Marinoscillum sp. 108: one gene and its partner. The protein of the gene in region 1 interacts with the protein of each later gene in a pairwise test. Links are inferred from orthologs where the notes say so. Each region holds a gene or a part of one and is shown in the gene's direction. Other genes may lie near its edges.

Region 1 (3,719 bases):
CGATTTATCCTTTCTGGGGACTAATCAATCAAATTTATTTAAAAACTGAGTGAAGAAGAAGATGGGCATTGGCCAGAGCTTCCTGGCAAACTTCTTTTTGAAAAAGCCAAAATGGCCAATTTTTTCAAATCCCAGATCTTTTGGTTTGATAAACTGAAAAGTGGTCACGGCATTTCGATAATAATGCATCAGGGCCTGTGTAGCGGCCGAAGGTGCCAGCAGTTTATCATCCTGAATATTCACAAAATGCACCGGGATCTTTACCGCATCAAATTTTTGGGCCATCTCCTTACTCCCCTGCAATACGCCCTGAGGGTGGGTTCCCCACTTTCTCCACTCGAGTGCCGCATTCCTGGGGATATCTATTTTTCCACCCATGGTCCAGCCCGGCAAGTAGCGGTAGATGGCCACAGTGGTGGGTATTAAAATATACCAGAAAATCAGTACATACAGCCACCAAAAGCCCTTCCAGTGTCCATTATAGGCAGATTGAGACCCCACAAAGTAAGCTGATCTAATGCGTCCGTTGTTGGCCGCCTTTGGAAAAATCTGCCCCGCCACACTGTGACCTATCAGGAAAATTTTATCATATTTTTTATTCGCCCAGGCAATCACGCTATTGAGGTCTTTGTCCCCCCAGTCGCTCATTTTGCAGCGCTCGTCTTTGACCGAGCTGTGCAGCGAGTCTCCTATCCCCCGATAGTCAAAAGTGATCACATCAAATTCTTTGTATTGGCAAGCGTAGTCTGCAAACCCTTTGTAGTAGCGCTGAGGGGCCCCTGCTGCAGGGCTCACGATGATCAGATGTGCGCTTTTGGCATCCCCTGAAAAAAGCGTAGCGCTTATTTTAGTTTTATCCTCCGAAATGATCTGAAACCCTTCAGCCTTATGCATGCCTTGTTTTTATACTGAATTTGCCGATGTGGCGGATGACATCTGACTGCCGCAAATGTATTATAATACTTTATATTCACAATCCGTTTGGCAATGTGTCCATTTCAAATATTTTTGCAACTCAAATAGAAACCAATCCAAAATGAGCGTTCTAGTTAATAAAAATTCTAAAATAATCGTACAGGGCTTTACCGGCACTGAAGGAACCTTCCACGCCACTCAAATGATTGAGTACGGCACGAATGTAGTAGGAGGCGTAACTCCAGGCAAAGGTGGACAAAGCCACCTGGACAAACCTGTGTTTAATACTGTGAAGGATGCCGTAGATGCAACAGGTGCTGACGTATCTATCATCTTCGTGCCACCAGCATTCGCTGCTGATGCCATCATGGAAGCTGCTGATGCAGGCATCAAGGTTATCATCACCATCACAGAGGGTATTCCTGTGAAGGACATGATGAAAGCCAAACCTTACGCCATTGCCAGAGGAGCCAAACTGGTAGGGCCAAACTGCCCTGGGGTGATCACTCCGGGTGAAGCCAAAGTGGGCATTATGCCAGGTTTTGTATTTAAGAAAGGAAATATTGGGATCGTTTCTAAATCAGGAACATTGACCTACGAAGCAGCCGATCAGGTAGTAAAAGCAGGATTGGGTATTACTACCGCCATCGGTATTGGAGGAGATCCTATCATCGGTACTTCTACCAAAGATGCTGTACAGTTGCTCATGGAGGATCCGGAGACTGAAGGGATCGTGATGATCGGTGAAATCGGTGGAAACTACGAAGCTGAGGCAGCCAAATGGATCAAAGAAAATGGCAACAAAAAGCCTGTAGTAGGATTTATTGCCGGCCAAACAGCACCTCCCGGAAGAAGAATGGGCCATGCCGGAGCCATTATCGGTGGCGCAGATGACACTGCTGCCGCCAAAATGAAGATCATGGCCGCCAATGGCATCCATGTGGTCAACTCCCCTGCAGATATCGGGGAAGTCATGAAAAAAGCATTGGGCTAATAACTTTAGTTCGATTAGATATAGATAAGCCGGTCAGAATTTTCTGACCGGCTTTATTTTTTTATTGCCCTTCTTTTTTTTTGCAAACTAATTTTTCCGTGTTACGTTTGTGCTCTCAAATCGATAAAGCATCGATTTATAAAGAAGCGCTGAGAGACAGGCTCTAAGAAGCGCTAGCAACCCCCACCCTAAACGGGAAGGTGCTAATTCCTGATATATAAATTGATAGTTATGAAATTCAACAAAAACACTTTTGCGAAAGCAACTGCTTTTTTGCCAAGCATTGAAGCAAGGTTATCTATTTCACATTCTCCGATCGACAGAGGGTTCTGTTGTATGTGTTACTACTGCTAATTCCGCAGGTATTGTTCCTTTTAGTTATTGGAAAATCCGCAGGCCGATTCATGTATTGTCTTTGGTCATAAAAGCATACCCCATATACTATTCTAGAATCTTAAAAAATATACACTCATGTCAGCATTAAAATTTGAAACCTTACAACTACACGCAGGCCAGGAAATAGACCCCACTACAGGATCACGGGCTGTGCCTATTTATCAAACTACTTCATTCGGATTCAAAAACTCCGAGCACGGCGCTAACCTTTTCGCCCTGAAGGAATTTGGAAACATCTATAGTCGGATCATGAATCCCACCAATGATGTATTCGAGAAGCGTATCGCTGCACTGGAAGGGGGAGTGGCCGCATTGGCGGTAGGCTCCGGGCAAGCTGCTCAGTTTATCGCACTCAGCAATATTCTGGAGTCTGGTGACAACTTTGTGTCCAGCTCATTTCTCTATGGCGGCACTTACAATCAGTTTAAAGTAGCCTTCAAGCGCCTCGGCATTAAAGTGAAGTTTGCTGAAAGCGACCAGGCCGAAGAGTTTGAGAAATTGATCGATGAGAAAACCAAAGCCATTTATCTGGAAACCATCGGCAATCCGGGTTTCAACGTGCCTGATTTTGAGGCGATCGCGGCAGTAGCCAAAGCAAACAATATTCCACTCATAGTGGACAATACTTTTGGAGCTGGTGGCTACCTCTTTCGACCTTTGGAGCATGGGGCTTCAGTGGTCACTGCCTCGGCTACCAAATGGATAGGTGGCCATGGCACAAGCATAGGTGGTGTGATCATAGATGGCGGAAACTTCAACTGGGGCAATGGAAAATTCCCGCAGTTTACCGAGCCTTCTGAGGGCTATCACGGATTGGTCTTCTGGGATGTGTTTGGAGAAGGAAATCCGCTAGGTCTGCCCAATATTGCCTTTGCTATCCGAGCCCGGGTGGAAGGTCTAAGAGATTTTGGACCGGCACTCAGCCCATTCAATAGCTTCTTGCTTTTGCAGGGACTGGAAACGTTATCGCTGCGCGTGCAGCGTACCGTGGATAATGCACTGGAACTGGCGCAATGGCTGGAGCAGCACCCATTGGTAGAAACCGTCAACTATCCGGGTCTGAAAAGCAGCAGCTATCATGAGCTTGCCAAAAAATACCTCAAAAACGGGTTTGGTGGAGTGCTCTCATTTACCCTGAAGGGAGAAAAAGAGTTGGCCACACAACTAGTAGATAATCTGGAGTTGGTCAGTCATTTGGCCAATGTGGGGGATGCCAAAACGCTGATCATACAGCCTGCGGCCACCACCCACCAGCAATTATCCAATGAAGAACAATTAAATGCGGGCGTACTTCCCAACCTGCTCAGAGTCTCTTTGGGCATCGAGCACATCGATGACATCAAAGCGGATTTCCAGCAGGCTTTCGAAAAAATATATGCAGACAATCAAGTTAATGCCTAATACCATCGAACAA
Region 2 (3,341 bases), on another replicon or contig:
CCTTCACAGGATCACCCCATCTTCAATCTCCAGCTTTCGGTCTGCCATCTCCGCCAATTCTTTATTGTGGGTGACAATCACAAAAGTCTGGTTAAGCTCCTTTCTTAGATCAAAAAATAGCTGATGCAGTTCATCTGCATTTTTGGAATCCAGGTTTCCACTGGGCTCATCAGCAAATACAATGGAAGGGTCATTGATCAGTGCACGCGCTACAGATACACGCTGCTGCTCTCCACCTGAGAGTTCGCCTGGCTTATGATCTTTTCGCTCCAACAGCCCTAGTAGCCCCAGCAGCTCCATCGCCCTACGTTTGACCTCTGTACCTGATCGCTTAGCGATGAGCCCGGGAATCATCACATTTTCCAGTGCTGAAAATTCGGGTAGCAGGTTGTGAAACTGAAAAATAAATCCAATGTGCTTATTTCTAAAACCAGCCAGTTTCTGTTGGTTGAGCTGAAAAACGTCGGTATTGCTGATGAAAATTTTTCCTTTTTCAGGCGAATCCAACGTACCCAGCAAATGCAGCAAGGTACTCTTGCCTGCACCCGATGCCCCTACGATAGAAACAATCTCCCCTTCTCTGATGTGGAGGTCTATTCCCTTCAGGACGGGAAGCTTTCCATATGCTTTATACAGGCCCTCAGCTTTTAGCATGCCGCAAATATATAGATGTTCTTTAGTTGATAACCTCCCTTTTTACGGTTTAGTCATTGGATCCCCTCATATCAGACCCCTCCTCGCTGAAAGCAATATGTGGTCACTCACTTTTCACTCATATTGTCCCCGATCTACTGAACTTTCAATGCCATTCGGTTGAATAAGCAAGCCGTTTGCCGTAGATTCGCAAGAAAATTCAGACAGCATGAACATCCACGAATATCAAGCTAAAGAGATATTGAAAAGCTATGGTGTAACCATCCAGGAAGGAATCGTAGCTGATACCCCAGAAAAAGCCCATGAAGCAGCCAAAGAACTCAACAGAGAAACCGGAACAGAATGGTATGTGATAAAGGCACAAATCCACGCTGGTGGACGCGGCAAGGGAAAAATTAACGAAACCGGATCCAATGGAGTGGTATTGGCAAAAGGTTTGGCAGAGGTAAAGCCCAAAGCTGACGCCATCCTGGGCGGTACGCTGGTCACACACCAAACCGGACCTGAAGGCAAAAAAGTCAACAAGATATTGATTGCACAGGATGTGTACTACCCTGGCGAGTCTGAGCCAAAAGAATATTACCTCTCTATTTTGCTTGATCGTGCAAAAGGATGTAACGTCATCATGGCTTCTACAGAAGGCGGTATGGATATCGAAACAGTGGCTGAAGAGACTCCTGAGAAGATCGTCAAAGAATGGATCGATCCTGCTGTCGGTTTGCAAGGATTTCAGGCCCGAAAAGTGGCATTCGCCCTTGGACTGGAAGGTCAGGCATTCAAGGAAATGGTGAAATTCATTTTCAACCTTTACAAAGCATACGAAGCTACTGATAGCTCTCAGTTTGAGATCAACCCGGTACTCAAAACATCAGACAACAAAATCCTGGCAGTAGATGCTAAGGTCAACGTGGACGACAATGCCCTGTATCGCCACAAAGACATTGCCGAAATGAGAGATCTGTCGGAAGAAGATCCTTTGGAAGTAGAAGCTGGCCAAAATGGGCTGAACTATGTGAAGCTTGACGGAAACGTAGGCTGCATGGTGAACGGAGCTGGTTTGGCCATGGCTACTATGGACATCATCAAGCTATCAGGTGGTGAGCCTGCCAACTTCCTGGATGTAGGGGGTGGGGCCAATGCACAAACGGTAGAGGCCGGTTTCAGAATCATCCTGAAAGACCCTAATGTAAAAGCCATTCTCATTAACATCTTTGGTGGTATTGTGAGATGCGACCGGGTAGCCAATGGTGTGGTAGAAGCTTACAAGAGCATCGGAGACATCAGAGTACCGATCATTGTACGTCTGCAAGGCACCAACGCCGAAGAAGGTGCGAAAATCATCGAAGAGTCAGGGCTGAAGGTAACATCTGCCATTGTACTCAAAGATGCCGCTGAGAAAGTAAAACAAGTACTGGCGTAAGACTTACATATCAAAACAAAAAAAGGCTTCCAGGTTACTGGAAGCCTTTTTTTATGCAATCTAAGCTGGATCATTAGAATGCGTAACCGATCGCAAAGTGCAATTCCGGACTAAAGCCCTGGAACAGATTTTCATTATCAAAATCATCTTCGCTGCCTTCTTTTACTTTCAGATTAAAATCTGAGTACTTGCCGCCGAACGCCAGATCCATCACGAAGCTCTTGCGCTTACCCATCAGCCACTGAAAACCAGCCTTGGCTCCAAATCTGTATGCATTCAAGCTGCCTTTGAAGTCTTCCTCATCATTCTTCAATGTGAAATTGTTATACTTCATAAAGGGAGCCAGATAAAATCCATCAAGCGCTTCCTTGGTCACATAAAACCGATACTCTGGCAACAAACCAAGTCCTGAAAACGAGGTGCCATCAGAGGAATAGCTGAAGTAAGAAACGCCAAGCTGAGCAGAGCTGGCATCACCAAGCTTGCGCTCGTAGTTGATCTTGCCAAGCCCGATAATCAGACCCATTGGGTTGGCTTTTAGCGTATTCTTCTTTTCAGCATCCTGTGCGGATACACTGGTCATTCCAAATACTGCAATGAGAAAAAATGAGGTTAGAACCTTTTTCATAAGTATATAAGTTTGTTTGGCCGGGGAAAAACAAATGCCATGCCAGAACGACTTATGCCCTTGAATCTAACCACTAAACATCGTAGATAAAAGAAGGTGGAAATACTCAATTTGAACCAATACTGAGCTTGATTCAAAAATCAATCTTCTTTGATATCGTAATTATTATTATTTCTGTAAAAAAATCGAAGAGGTAGGTTGTCAATTTGCTGGCTTATATATTAGCTTTGATTTCGAATAATGAAAAGAATCAACCTAAATATTGTCATTGTACCAATTATTATTCTGGTCACCACTGTGATTAGGAATGGGAATGGCTGTGTTTAGCAGAAAATATAAAATAAACACAAAGCGCCATTCCTAACACGGAATGGCGCTTTTTTTTAATCAAATTGACCATGTACTACGACGATCGTACAGAAGTATTTTTGGATGGGGAATGGATCAAGGCCAAGGACGCAAAAGCCAGCCTTTTTGATCAGACCCTCCACTATGGCACAGGCGTTTTTGATGGGTTGAGGTCCTATAACAATGGTAATGGGTTCAACATCTTCAAACCTGCCGAGCACTTCAAAAGGCTGCATAAAGCCGCCGAAAAGGTTTTCTTAAAAATACCCTACCCCATTGAAGACCTCATCA

Evidence for each region. The genes of interacting proteins can lie anywhere in the genome.
Region 2: the proteins of sucD (region 1) and sucC interact in binary tests that used the Escherichia coli proteins (3 or more experiments, as listed by UniProt). The link is inferred for Marinoscillum sp. 108 from one-to-one orthologs.

What each region holds. Positions count from the first base shown.
Region 1 is NZ_LR734811.1:92,221-95,939, forward strand. The notes cover bases 1-2,972. They hold sucD (succinate--CoA ligase subunit alpha), read left to right. Parts: upstream 1-1,036; coding sequence 1,037-1,909; downstream 1,910-2,972. Other genes in these bases: GV030_RS15675 (HAD family hydrolase), read left to right, coding at 1-24; GV030_RS15680 (alpha/beta fold hydrolase), read right to left, coding at 25-894; GV030_RS15690 (O-acetylhomoserine aminocarboxypropyltransferase/cysteine synthase family protein), read left to right, coding at 2,381-2,972. Also shown: more of GV030_RS15690, read left to right, coding at 2,973-3,706; metX (homoserine O-acetyltransferase), read left to right, coding at 3,699-3,719. UniProt on the Escherichia coli protein: Succinyl-CoA synthetase functions in the citric acid cycle (TCA), coupling the hydrolysis of succinyl-CoA to the synthesis of either ATP or GTP and thus represents the only step of substrate-level phosphorylation in the TCA.
Region 2 is NZ_LR734808.1:2,379,835-2,383,175, forward strand. What follows is about bases 1-2,968. They hold sucC (ADP-forming succinate--CoA ligase subunit beta), read left to right. Parts: upstream 1-862; coding sequence 863-2,074; downstream 2,075-2,968. Other genes in these bases: GV030_RS09485 (DMT family transporter), read right to left, coding at 1-7; GV030_RS09490 (ABC transporter ATP-binding protein), read right to left, coding at 4-654; GV030_RS09500 (DUF3575 domain-containing protein), read right to left, coding at 2,148-2,702. In the rest of the region: ilvE (branched-chain-amino-acid transaminase), read left to right, coding at 3,101-3,341. UniProt on the Escherichia coli protein: Succinyl-CoA synthetase functions in the citric acid cycle (TCA), coupling the hydrolysis of succinyl-CoA to the synthesis of either ATP or GTP and thus represents the only step of substrate-level phosphorylation in the TCA.